DNA from 3 places in the Methylobacterium sp. WL69 genome. Region 1 is predicted to be linked to each of the others. Evidence: predicted binding sites of a transcription regulator. Region 1 holds the regulator's gene; each other region holds the start of a gene.
The links. Region 1 encodes LexA, which represses DNA repair genes until DNA is damaged. Its sites were predicted from a motif close to TGTTCNNNNTGTGTTCNG; they were not measured.
Positions count from the first base shown of each region.

Region 2: FV218_RS04740 (PA0069 family radical SAM protein) is a predicted target of LexA. The motif match lies at 2,100-2,117, and genes of this name have one in related genera.
Region 3: ssb (single-stranded DNA-binding protein) is a predicted target of LexA. The motif match lies at 2,450-2,467, and genes of this name have one in related genera.

Region 1 is NZ_VRUZ01000001.1:125,765-129,990, forward strand. Features, by position in the region: partial or broken gene FV218_RS00575 (ComEC/Rec2 family competence protein) at 1-1,208, shown strand, start outside; gene lexA (transcriptional repressor LexA) at 1,202-1,954, opposite strand; gene glp (gephyrin-like molybdotransferase Glp) at 2,195-3,424, opposite strand; gene moaC (cyclic pyranopterin monophosphate synthase MoaC) at 3,421-3,906, opposite strand; gene trpC (indole-3-glycerol phosphate synthase TrpC) at 3,917-4,226, opposite strand, start outside.
Region 2 is NZ_VRUZ01000009.1:35,820-40,045, forward strand. Features, by position in the region: gene ligA (NAD-dependent DNA ligase LigA) at 1-538, shown strand, start outside; gene FV218_RS04730 (3'-5' exonuclease) at 585-1,451, shown strand; gene FV218_RS04735 (hypothetical protein) at 1,455-1,976, opposite strand; gene FV218_RS04740 (PA0069 family radical SAM protein) at 2,145-3,257, shown strand; gene FV218_RS04745 (ribonuclease HII) at 3,208-3,903, opposite strand; gene FV218_RS04750 (glycosyltransferase family 1 protein) at 3,962-4,226, opposite strand, start outside.
Region 3 is NZ_VRUZ01000004.1:76,080-80,305, reverse strand. Features, by position in the region: gene gyrA (DNA gyrase subunit A) at 1-1,336, opposite strand, end outside; gene ssb (single-stranded DNA-binding protein) at 1,703-2,284, opposite strand; gene FV218_RS02555 (NADP-dependent oxidoreductase) at 2,497-3,522, opposite strand; gene FV218_RS02550 (DUF4174 domain-containing protein) at 3,664-4,056, shown strand; gene FV218_RS02545 (hypothetical protein) at 4,113-4,226, opposite strand, start outside.

The DNA of each region.
Region 1 (4,226 bases):
CCCTGATCATGACGCTCGTCATGCTGGGCGCGATCCTCGTGGACCGGCCGGCCCTCAGCATGCGCAACCTCGCCCTCGCGGCCCTCATTGCCCTGGCCCGCGAACCGGACGGACTCCTCGGCCCGAGCTTCCAGATGTCGTTCGGGGCGGTGGCCGGCCTCATCGCCTGCGCTCCCCTCATCGGCGCCCTGGGCCTGCGCGGACAGAGCGCGGGCCCCATCGGCCGCGCCGCCATCTGGGTCGCCACGGCCATCATCGGCACCCTGGCGACGACCCTCGTCGCGCAATTCGCCACGGCCCCGTTCGCCACCTATCATTTCCAGACGATCCAACCCTTCGGCCTCGTCGGCAACGCTCTGACTCTGCCGCTGGTATCGCTCGCCGTCATGCCGGCGGCAGTCCTCGGCATCCTGGCCTACCCCTTCGCCCTCGATCAGCCGGTGTGGTGGCTCATGGGCCTCGCCGTGCGCGGCATGCTGACCATCTCCACTTGGATCGCCGGCTTCGAGCGCGCCACCTACGTGGTGCCGGCCTTCGGGCCCGCGGCCCTGGCGGCGATGGCCCTGGGCCTCGTCGCCCTCACGCTGCCGGTGTCGCGACTGCACTGGCTCGGCCTACTGCCGATGGCGTTCGGCGTCGCCCTCGCTGCGAGCCCGATGCGGCCGGACATCTACATCGACCGTGAGGGAGCGGGCGTCGCGATCCGCGCTGCCGACGGTCGCTTGGCCACCCTCGGAAAACCGCCCAACTTCGTGATGGAGCAATGGCTCAAGGCCGATGGCGATGGACGCAAAGCCGGAACCGTCCTCGCCCTGCCGACGGCCCGTTGCGATCGTCTCGGTTGCGCGGCGCGGATGCCGGACGGACGGGTGATCGCCCTCGTCACAGACAAGCGCGCCCTGGGGGAGGATTGCGCCCGGGCCGACATCCTGATCAGCCGCCGGGAAGCGCCCCCCGGCTGCACCGCCAAGCATATCCTCGACCGGCCCTTCCTCGCCGCGCATGGCGCGACGGCAATCCGCCTCCCGGCGGCGGGAGATCCAGTCGTGACGACGGCGCGACGTTCGACCGATGTGGTGCCATGGCGCCCGTTGCGGCCACCAAAATCGACGGCCGCTCCCGCGAACACGGTTCCCGCCACGCCAAAAGTGCTCGAAACTGATGAACCCGACTTGTCGCCGGAAGGTTCGGGCGAACCCCTTCAGTAGCGTCGGACCAGACTGACGAGGCGTCCCTGGATCTGGACGCGATCGGGACCGAGAACGCGGGTCTCGTAGGCCGGGTTGGCCGCTTCCAGGGCAATCGACGAACCACGACGGCGCAGGCGCTTCAGGGTCGCCTCCTCATCGTCGATGAGGGCGACGATGATGTCACCGGTGTTGGCCGTATCCTGCTTGCGGATCACGACGAGATCGCCGTCGAGAATGCCGGCATCCACCATCGAATCGCCACGTACCTCCAAGGCGTAGTGCTCGCCACCGGACAGAAAATCCGGTGACAGGGTCACGGAATGACTCTGCTCTTGGATCGCCGAGATGGGCGTGCCGGCCGCGATGCGACCCATGACCGGGATGGTGATGGCGCGGCCATCGCCGTCCGTCGCACGCGTCGTCGGCAACCGCGCCGCCGGCATCCTTTCGACGGGCGCCTTGCCCTTGCCGCCCTCGACGACGCTCGGGGTGAAACGCCGCGTCTCCGGAGGGGGCGACGCCTTCACGGCGCCGGCCTGACCGCCAAGGCTTTCTGGCATGCGGATCACCTCGATGGCCCGCGCGCGATTCGGCAGGCGGCGCAGAAACCCGCGTTCCTCCAGGGCCGTGATCAGGCGATGGATGCCCGACTTCGACTTCAGATCGAGGGCGTCCTTCATTTCGTCGAATGATGGCGGGACACCGCCCTCGCTCATTCTCTGCTGGATGAACTGGAGCAGATCCAGCTGCTTACGCGTCAACATGCCGACACTCTTCCTGCGATAGATGAAGGCAGCACAGGCTGCAGAAACAAATCACGAACACGCTAGACGTTCTGGAAGTGTTCCGCAAGGGTTCTGTCGAAAGTTGCAACTTCGTACGTAAACGTTCGCACCGGTATGCACCCTGGCTCCCCGGCTTCGAACCAGAAACGGTCTCGTATGAGGCGCGTCTCGCGGACGCTCGCGGATCGCCCGAGCGCTTCGCCCTTCGATCCCACGGATCTACAGGATGCGCCGGTCGAGGCGTAGGATGCGGCAGAGATCACCGGCCTTGGCGGCCTCGGCGTGGGGCGGCCGGATCAGCAGGGCCTCGGCGTGGCCGAGGACGGAAAGCATGGACGAATCCTGCCGGTTCTCCGCGAAGACGATCGGCAGCCGGTCGGGCGCGGTGTCGAGGCGTGCGCGCAGGTAATCCTGGCGGCCGTCATTGGCCGGCATGTCGTGGCCGAGACAAGCGGGTTCGCTGCGATCCTTCCCGGCGTGAGGATCACCCAGCAGCGCCCGGATCGCCGGCACGACGAAGAGCAGGCCGCAGACGATGGACGAGACCGGGTTGCCGGGCAATCCGATCACCGTGGCGGCACCGAGGCGCCCGTGCATCAGCGGCTTGCCTGGGCGGAGCGCCACACGCCAGAATCCGAGTTCGAGACCTTGGCGGGTCAGGGCCGATTGCACGAGGTCGTGGTCCCCCACCGAGGCCCCCCCGAGGGTCACGAGGATGTCGGCCCGCGCTTCGGCAGCGTGCAGAAGTGCCGCCTCCAGGGCCTCCAGGCTATCACCGGCGATGCCGAGATCGATGGTCTCCGCGCCGGCCTCGCGGGCGAGGGCCGCCACCGCGAGGGCATTGGAGGCGACGATCTGGTCCCAGCGCGCCGGCTCGCCGGGCCGCACGAGCTCGTCGCCCGTGGCGAGGATCGCCACGCGCGGGCGTCGGCGCACGCTGAGCCGGCCGTGGCCGGCGGCGGCGGCGAGCGCCGTGCGGCGGGCGTCCAGGGTGTCACCGGCGTGAAGAAGCGCATCGCCCTCGCGGAAATCGAGGCCACTCGGGCGCACGAAACGACCGGCCGCCACGGGTTCGCGGGCGGTTACCATGCCGTCCGCCGCCTCGGCGTTCTCCTGGATCAGGATGGCATCGGCGCCCTCGGGCACCGGGGCGCCGGTGAAGATCCGCACGGCCTCACCCGCGCCGAGCGGACCGGTGAAGCCGTGGCCGGCGGCACTCGTGCCGATGACCCGCAACGTCGCCGGGCAAGCAGCGATGTCCTCGGCGCGCACAGCGTAGCCGTCCATGGCCGAGGCGGGGAAGGGGGGCTGGGTGCGGGTGGCGCACACCGCCTCGGCGAGGGTCCGGCCGGCGGCCTCCGCGATGGCGACGGTTTCGGACGTCACGGGCCCCGGGAGCCCGGCGAGAATCCGGCGCAGGGCTTCTGCGACGGGGATCGGCCCGCTCAAACGGCATCCTCCGCCAGGTAGGCGCCTGAGCGACCGCCATCCTTGGACAGGAGCCGGATGCCTTCGATGCGCATACCCCGGTCGGCGGCCTTCACCATGTCGTAGATGGTCAGGCACGCCACCGAGACGGCGGTGAGGGCCTCCATCTCGACGCCGGTCGGCCCGAGGACCTTGACCTCGGCGCTGATCCGCAGGCCCGGCAGGGCCTCGTCGACTTCGCAATCGACCCGGACCTTGGAGATCAGGAGCGGGTGGCAGAGGGGGATGAGTTCATGGGTGCGCTTGGCCGCCATGATGCCGGCGAGCCGCGCCGTGCCGATGACGTCACCCTTCTTGGCATCGCCCTCGCGGATGAGCGCCAGGGTCTCGGCAAGCATCACCACCGTGCCGACGGCACGGGCCGTACGGGTGGTGGCGGCCTTGTCCGAGACATCGACCATGTTGGCCGCGCCCGCCGCGTCGAGATGGGTCAGTTCGGCCATGGCCCGGTCCTCACGCGTCCCCGAAGAGCAGGTGCCGGGTCGCTTCCGCGACATCGTCCTGGCGCATCAGGCTTTCGCCGACGAGGATCGTGCGAAGGCCGTTCTGTCCGAGCTGCACCACGTCGGCGTGACCGGAGATGCCGCTTTCCGCGACGGCGATTCGGTCCTTCGGCACAGAATGACCGAGGCGGATCGCCGTCTCGAACGAGACTTCGAAGGTCTTGAGGTCGCGGTTGTTGATGCCGACGAGCTTCGTGCCGAGGGGAATCGCCCGGGCGAGCTCGGCATCGTCGTGGACTTCCACCAGCACGTCCATGCCG
Region 2 (4,226 bases), on a different contig from region 1:
AGCGGAGGAAGGCGAAGCAGCGGCCGAGCCCACCGAGGCGCCCGGCCGCATACGCCTGTCGGCGCCGCAGCGCGCGAGCCTGCTCGCCCATTACGGTGATGCCGATGCGGCCGCCGCCGGGATCGCGCGGGCCGCGTCCCAGCGCCCCGGCGATGCCTACCGTCACTTCGCCGACGACGGCGAGATCGGGCCGGTCGCCACGGATTCGCTGATCGCGTTCTTCAACGAGCCCCACAACGACGCGGCCGTGCGGGCACTTCTCGATGCGGTCACCACGGAGCCCCTGGCCGTGCCCATGGCCGCGACGGCGTTCGCCGGCAAGACCGTGGTGTTCACCGGTTCCCTGGAGCGCATGACCCGCTCCGAGGCCAAGGCCACGGCCGAGCGGCTCGGGGCCAAAGTCTCGGGTTCGGTTTCGGCCAAGACCGATCTCGTTGTGGCTGGCCCGGGCGCCGGATCGAAGCTCAAGGACGCCGAGAAGCACGGCGTCGAAGTCGTGAGCGAGGAGGCTTGGCTCGCCCTCGTGGCCAGTGCTTGAGGTGAATCCTCGCCGGGGGTAGTTGAGGCGGGCCGTGCGGAGACCCATGCAGAAGATCATCGCCCTCGACTTCGAGACCGCCAACGAGCGGCGCGACAGTGCCTGCGCCGTCGGTTTGGCCTGGATCGCGGACGGCGCCGTGGTGCGTCGGGAATCGCGGCTGATCCGGCCGCCGGAGCTGCGGTTCTCGCCGGGCAACATCCGGGTCCACGGCATCGTGCCGGCGGATGTGCGGACGCAGCCGACGTTTCCGGAGGTGATGGCCGAGTTCCTGCCGGACCTCGCGAGCGGCCTGGTGCTCGCCCACAATGCCGGCTTCGACATGGGGGTCCTGCGCGCGTCACTCTCCGCCTACGGCCTGCGCCCGCCGGCCTTCTCCTATCTCTGCACCCTCCAGATCGCCCGCCGGGTGTTTCCGGCGGAGGAAGGCTGCGGACTCGGCAAGGTTGCGGCGCGCCTCGGCATCCGCTTCGAGCACCATGACGCCGGCGAGGATGCCTATGCGTGCGCCGAGATCGCCCTGGCGGCCGTGCGCCGGACGGGGGCGCCCGATGTCTTCGGCTTGTCCCGCGCCATCCGTCTGCCGGTCACGACGGTGCCGGAGGGACCGGACCGTGCCATGCCGCCGCGCGCCGTTCCAGGGGGGGTGCCGGACCGTACCGGCTCGGCGGCGCGACGGGTGCAGGCGCTCAGTTTTGCCGTGAAGGGCCGGCGCGGCGACCGCTACGCCGTCACCCTGGAGGACCGGGCGACGGGTCTGCGCCTGCGCTGCACCTGCATGGCGGGGCGCTACGGCACCAACTGCCGTCACGTCGCGGCCCTGCTCGACGGCGACATCACCGATCTGTTGTCCGGCAACCACGATGACGTCGAGCGCCTGCGCCTGCGGATGCAAGCGGCCGCCGAGTCCTGACGTTCAGGACCGCTCGAGGCGGGCCGTCAGCCGGCGCACCGCCACCCGCCGGACGAAGCGCGGGCCGGCGAGCAGGCGTTCGCGGCGGACGAGGTCGCCCGGACGGGGCGCGCCGACGCCGATGACGCCCTCGCCCCGGGCGGCGAGGCGGGCCGGCAAACCCGTATGCGGGCGGCGCAGGCGGGCCAGGGTCACGTCGGGCCGGGCGGTCCCGATGAAGCGGTCGAGGATGCGGATCCAGCCCTCGGCCGGCACGTCGCCGGCCTCCAGGCACAGGACCCATTCGCGCCTTGCTGCCTTCGCGCCGGCCGACCACGCCGACCCGCCGCGCGGGTGCAGGACCAGCTTGGCACCCGTGGCCTCCGCGACGGTGTCGATGGCCGCGCTGTGGCTCGACGCGACGATGACCGCATCGCCGACGAGCCCGGCGGCGACGCCGGCCACGAGGGCGCCGAGGGTGTCGGCGAGCCGGTCGACCGCCTCGGGATCGGTCGGCCGCGCCACATGGATCAGAGCGGAGATCATGCCCGCGCATACCGTATTTTCGCGCCGACTGAAGCCGTCGGCGGGGCCGGTTTGCTGACGGAAGCGCGCAGGCCGGGACCCAAACCGGTCTTTGCCTGGATTATGTGCAGCCCCTCCGAGCTGTGTTCATGGTATGTTCCTTCCCTGACGTGACGGAGGACTGGCAGGGTGCGGGGATCGGCGGGTCAAGGGGCATCGGACGCCGCGCGCCGCCTTGCCGGCACGACGCGTCCGGGCGAGGCGCGGCGCGGGCGCGGTGCCACGGCCAATCCGGATGGGCGGTTCGAGGCGACGCGGCGCGAAAGCTTCGACGACGGCTGGGAGACCGAGGCCCCGGTCCCGTTGCGGACGGTGGTGACGGCCGAGCACGCCCGCACGATCATCAGCCGCAACACCTCCCCCGACATTTCCTTCGACCGCTCGATCAACCCCTATCGCGGCTGCGAGCACGGCTGCGTCTATTGTTTCGCCCGGCCCAATCACGCCTATGTCGGCCTTTCGCCCGGCCTCGATTTCGAGACGCGGCTGTTTCACAAGCCGGAGGCGGCCAAACTCCTGACGGCCGAATTGTCGGCGCCGGGCTACCGGCCTGCCACCATCGCGCTGGGAACGGCGACGGACCCGTACCAGCCCATCGAGCGCGAGCATCGCCTCACCCGGAGCGTCCTCGAAGTGCTCGCGCGGTTCCGGCACCCCGTGGGAATCGTCACCAAGTCGAACCTCGTGGTGCGCGACCTCGATCTTCTCACCGACCTCGCCCGGGACGATCTCGTGAAGGTCGCCGTTTCGGTCACCACCCTCGATCCCGACCTCGCCCGCCGCCTGGAGCCGCGCGCGCCGCATCCGAAGAAGCGCCTCGAGGCCATCGAGCGCCTGAGTGCGGCGGGAATTCCCGTCATGGTCATCGCCGCCCCGGTGATCCCGTCGCTGAACGACCATGAGATCGAGGCGATCCTGACCGCCGCCCGCGAGCGCGGCGCGCGGGAAGCGAACCACGTGCTGCTGCGCCTGCCCCTGGAACTCGACGCCCTCGTGGACGACTGGTTCGCCGAGCATTATCCGGGGCGCCGCGCGCACGTGATGTCCCTGGTGCGCCAAGCCCGCGGCGGGCGTGCCTACGATGCGGAGTACGGCCGCCGCATGGTCGGGGCCGGGCCCTACGCCGACCTCATCGTCCGCCGCATGCGCCTCGCCCGGCGTCGCCTCGGCTACCCCGAGGAGCGCTTGAAGCTCAGGACCGACCTGTTCGCCCGGCCGACGGCGCAGCTGTCGCTGTTCTGAGGGCGGACTCGGGCCCGTGGATGCGGGCCTCCGGCGCGTGGGCGCGGGTTTCGGGTGCGTAGGCGCGGGTGAAGCTGCAGCGGTGATGCGCCGAGCGTCCGAGGGTCGCCAAGCCGGCGAGGTGGGTCTTGGTGCCGTAGCCGACGTTGCTGTCCCAGCCATAGGCCGGGTGGCGCCGGGCGAGCGATCGCATCACCGCGTCCCGCACGGTCTTGGCGACGATGGAGGCGGCGGCGATCTGCGGCACGATGCGGTCGCCGCCGATGACGGGACGGCAGAGGGCGAGGCCGGGGATCGCGTCGCGGCCATCGACCAGCACCGGGGCATCGAGGCCGAGGCGGCGGACGGCGCGCGCCATGGCGTCGAGGGTGGCGCCGCGCACGTTGATCCGATCGACGAGGGCCCGCGACCCGGCCGCCAGGGCTACCCGGGCATGGGCGCGGATGAGGGGGGTCAGACGCTCGCGCTCCGCCCGCTTCAGGCGCTTCGAATCGTCGAGCGCCGCCAGGATCTCCCCCGGAATCGCCCGGGGGTCGAACCACACCGCCGCGACGACCACGGGTCCGCACAGCGCCCCGCGCCCGACCTCGTCGCACCCGATCACGGCCGGATAATTGTTCGCCTGAGCGGCATCGAACGGAAGCATACGGGGGACACGCGGCGTCGGGGCTGGGGGCGGACCCTGCCAGTCCGGCCCGGCCGAGTCACCACGCCGGGGCGCTGCGTCCCGTGTTCACACCGAGACGATCGCCGCGGGGGCCGGGGCGCGTGCGGGGGCCGGGCGTGCCATGGGCCTCGGCGATGTTGCCGTAGAATTGCCGCGCGCTCTCGGCCCAGGTGTAGCGCAGGGCCTGCGCCCGGCACCGGTCGCGCGGGACGTTCAGGGCCGCGAGGGCCGCCCTGCGGAGATCGTGGTCAAGCACCCCCGCATCCGTGCCGCCGATGACGTCGAGGGGACCGGTGACCGGA
Region 3 (4,226 bases), on a different contig from region 1:
CATCGTCGTTGATGCGGTGGCGTGGGTCGTCCACCAGGGCGATGAGGGGCGCGATGTCCTTCGCCGGCCAGTCGCGACCCATCAGGGCCTCGCGGGCGGAGTTCGGATCGGGCGAGGTCCGGATGAGACGGATCACCTCGTCGATGTTGGCCACCGCGATGGCGAGGCCGCACAGGACATGGGCGCGCTCGCGGGCCTTGTTGAGGAGGAACTTGGTCCGCCGAGAGACGACTTCCTCGCGAAAGTCGACGAAGGCCTGGAGCAGGTCCTTCAGGTTCATTAGTTCGGGGCGGCCGCCGTTGAGCGCCACCATGTTGCAGCCGAACGACGATTGCAGGGGCGTGAACCGGTAGAGCTGGTTCAGCACCACGTCCGCCATGGCATCGCGCTTGATCTCGACGACGATGCGCATGCCGTCGCGGTCGGATTCGTCGCGAAGATCGGAGATGCCCTCGACGCGCTTCTCCTTCACCAGCTCGGCGATCTTCTCCATGAGCGTTGCCTTGTTCACCTGATACGGGATCTCGGTGAAGATCAGAGCCTCGCGCTCCTTGCGCAGCTCCTCCACGTGGGATTTCGCCCGCATGATGATGGAGCCGCGCCCCGTGGCGTAGGCCTGGCGCGTGCCGGCCCGGCCCAGGATCGAGCCGCCCGTGGGAAAGTCGGGGCCGGGCACGATCTCGGTCAGCCCCTCGATGGACAGGCCGGGATCGTCGATGAGGGCGATGCAGGCGTCGATGAGCTCGCCGAGGTTGTGCGGCGGGATGTTGGTGGCCATGCCCACCGCGATGCCGCCGGCGCCGTTGGCCAGCAGATTCGGGAACCGGGCGGGCAGGACGGTCGGCTCTTCCCGCGACTCGTCGTAGTTCGGCTGGAAATCGACGGTGTTCTTGTCGATGTCGGCTAAGAGCGCGTTGGCCGGCTTGGCGAGGCGCGATTCGGTGTAGCGCATGGCCGCCGGTGGATCGCCGTCGACGGAGCCGAAATTGCCCTGCCCGTCGATGAGCATGAGCCGCATCGAGAAGTCCTGCGCCATGCGGACCAAGGCGTCGTAAATCGATTGGTCGCCGTGCGGATGGTAGAGACCGATGACGTCGCCGACGATGCGGGCCGACTTGACGTATTTGCGCTCGGGCAGATGCCCGCTCTCGTAGGCCGAGTACAGGATGCGCCGGTGCACCGGCTTGAGGCCGTCGCGGGCATCGGGCAGGGCCCGGCTCACGATGACGCTCATGGCGTAATCGAGATAGGAGCGACGCATCTCGTCGACGATGGAAACCGGCTTGATGTCGGAGGCGGGGGGCGCTCCGGCGCCGGGAATGTCGTTCTCTGCCAAGGTTCTGGATCTCTGCCTGGTGGGCGCCCGAAGCGCGGGGCGTCGGACGACGACGGCTCCTCGCGGGGTGTTTGATTCTGCGGGGGCAATCGCCCTGGTTCGCACGGGCGAACCGGGCCGCGCCTGCCCCTATCGCTTCCTATAAACGATTAGGAAGCGACCCGCCACAGATCGCCACATCCCGCCGCGGGAAAGCCGTGGATCGGCAACGGCTTGTACCGGACGCACCGGAATTCGTGCGCGTCACCCGCGTTTCGCCCGAGCCCGTACCGTCCCACTCTGCCGGCGCTCGTTGAAACGGGCGACGCTTCGGAGGAATCGAGAAGGGCGCGACACCCTTCGGTGCCGCGCCCTATCCTGTGAAAGCTAGAACGGGATGTCGTCGTCGAGGTCGTAGTTCGGCTTCGAACCGCCACCGCCGCCGCTCGAGGGGGCCGGCCGCCGGTCGCCGCCGCCCGAAGGACGCCCGCCGCCGGAGGACCGACCGCCGCCACCTCCGCCGTACTCGCCGCCACCGCCACCGAAATCGCCGCCACGGCTGATCTGGCCGCCGCCCTCCTCGTCGGCGCCCATCTCGCCGCCGGCGCCGCCGCCTGAGCGGCCGTCCAGCAACGTGAGTTCACCACGGAAGCGCTGAAGCACCACCTCGGTGGTGTACTTCTCAACGCCGGACTGGTCGGCCCATTTGCGAGTCTGGAGTTGGCCCTCGATGTAGACCTTCGAGCCCTTGCGCAGGTACTGCTCGGCGACCCGGGCGAGGTTCTCGTTGTAGATCACCACCGCGTGCCACTCGGTCTTCTCCTTACGCTCGCCCGACATCTTGTCCTTCCAGGACTCCGATGTGGCGATACGCAGGTTGACGACGGGATCGCCGGAGGCGAGGCGCCGCGTCTCGGGATCGCGCCCGAGGTTGCCCACCAGAATCACCTTGTTCACGCTGCCGGCCATGCCGCTCTCTCCTCTCGATCGATCTCACCGCGCGCCGGGCGAAGCCCGGCCCGGTGACGGGCCGCACGCGTCGGCGTCGCCTGTCATGGGCCCAGTTGGGAGCGCCGGCAATCGTCGGCAGACGGGTTGTCCCCGAGACTCACGCGTCGTCTCGCGCGCCACGAATGTTCTATCTTTGTCCGAATTCGTCGACAAGGAGCCGCCTGGTCCGATCAAGCGATCTTCACGAGCAGCTTGCCGAAGTTGCGGCCCTTGAGCAGCCCGGCAAAGGCGGTCGGCGCGTTTTCCAGGCCTTCCACGATGTCTTCGCGGTGAACGATGGCGCCCTGGTTCAGCCAGCCGCCGACTTCGCGCAGGAACTCGGCCTCCTGGGCGGCGAAATCCCAGACGATGAAGCCCTGCAGGCGGAGACGCTTCGACAGCACCGCGCGCATGAGGAGCGGGATGCGGTCGGGGCCGGGCGGCAGGTCGGTGGCGCTGTAGCCCGATACGAGGCCACAGACCGGGATGCGCGCGAACGTGTTCAGGAGCGGCAGCACGGCGTCGAAGACCGCACCGCCGACATTCTCGAAATACACGTCGATGCCATCCGGACAGGCGGCCGCGAGGGCGTCGGGAAAGTCGTCGGCGCGGTGGTCGATGGCCGCGTCGAACCCGAGGGTGTCGATGAGGTAGGTACACTTCTCGGGTCCCCCGGCGACACCGACGGCACGAGCGCCCTTCCGCTTGGCGATCTGCCCGACGAGGGAGCCGACCGGGCCGGTGGCCGCGGCCACCACCACGGTCTCGCCGGGCTTCGGGGCACCGATGTTCAGAAGCCCCGTATAGGCGGTCATGCCCGGCATGCCGAGGACGCCGAGTGCCGTGCTGACGGGCGCCACGGCGGGGTCGAGCTTGCGCAGGCCCTCGCCGTCGGAAGTGTAGAACTCCTGCCAACCGCCGAAGCCCACCACGGTCTCGCCGACCTCGAACCCGGGATGGTTCGAAGCGATGACGTCGGCCACCGTCGCACCCACCATGGTGTCGCCGATGGCCACGGGCTCGGCGTAGGACTTCGCCGCGCTCATCCGCCCGCGCATGTAAGGGTCGAGGGAGAGGAAGCGGTTGGCGAGCAGCACTTCGCCATCACGCGGCGTCGGCACCCGGCCTTCCTCCAGGCGGAAATGGTTCTCGTTGGGCTCGCCGTGAGGGCGGGCGGCCAGGACGATACGGCGGTTCATGGGACTCGCGGTGGTCATGGTCGGGCTCCTACGGATCGGGTATGGGTCGCAGATTGGTACGCGCGTCCGAAAAGCAATTTCGGATAGAGTTCGTGGGCCGTTCCCGTGCGTTGACCCGTATCCTGGGAGGGCACGATGATACGCGGATTCTTGCTGACGATGGCGGTATTCCTGGCGGGCACCGGCGCGCGCGCCGCGGACGATCCCCTGGGGGCCCATCGTTGGGCGCATCGGGTCGTTGTGATTTCGGCGCCCGCCACTGATGATTCCCGCCTGCTGGCCCAGCGAGCCGCCCTGGCGGCCCTGCCCGACGCGCTGCGGGCACGGGACCTCGTGGTGCTGGAAGCCGTGGGTGCGGAAGCCCCGGCCCGGCGCCTGCGCGAATCCCTGAAGCTTCCGCCGGACACGTTCCGGGTGGTCCTCGTCGGCAAGGACGGCGAAGCCAAGCGTATTGCGGCTGAGCCGCTGCCGGTCGAGGCGTTGTTCTCCACCATCGACGCCATGCCCATGCGTCGAGACGAGGCGAAGCGCCGGGGTGAGATCGGGCGCTGAGACGAAAAAGGGGCCGCGCAAGGCGGCCCCCGGTGTTCATCCATGATGACGGTCGTTCAGAAGCAACGCTCCACCAACACCCGGCGGTAACCGTAAGGCGTCCAGCGCACGCGCGGGACAGTGTAGCATCCGCCGCCGTAGCCGTAATCGTACCCGCCGTACCCCACGGG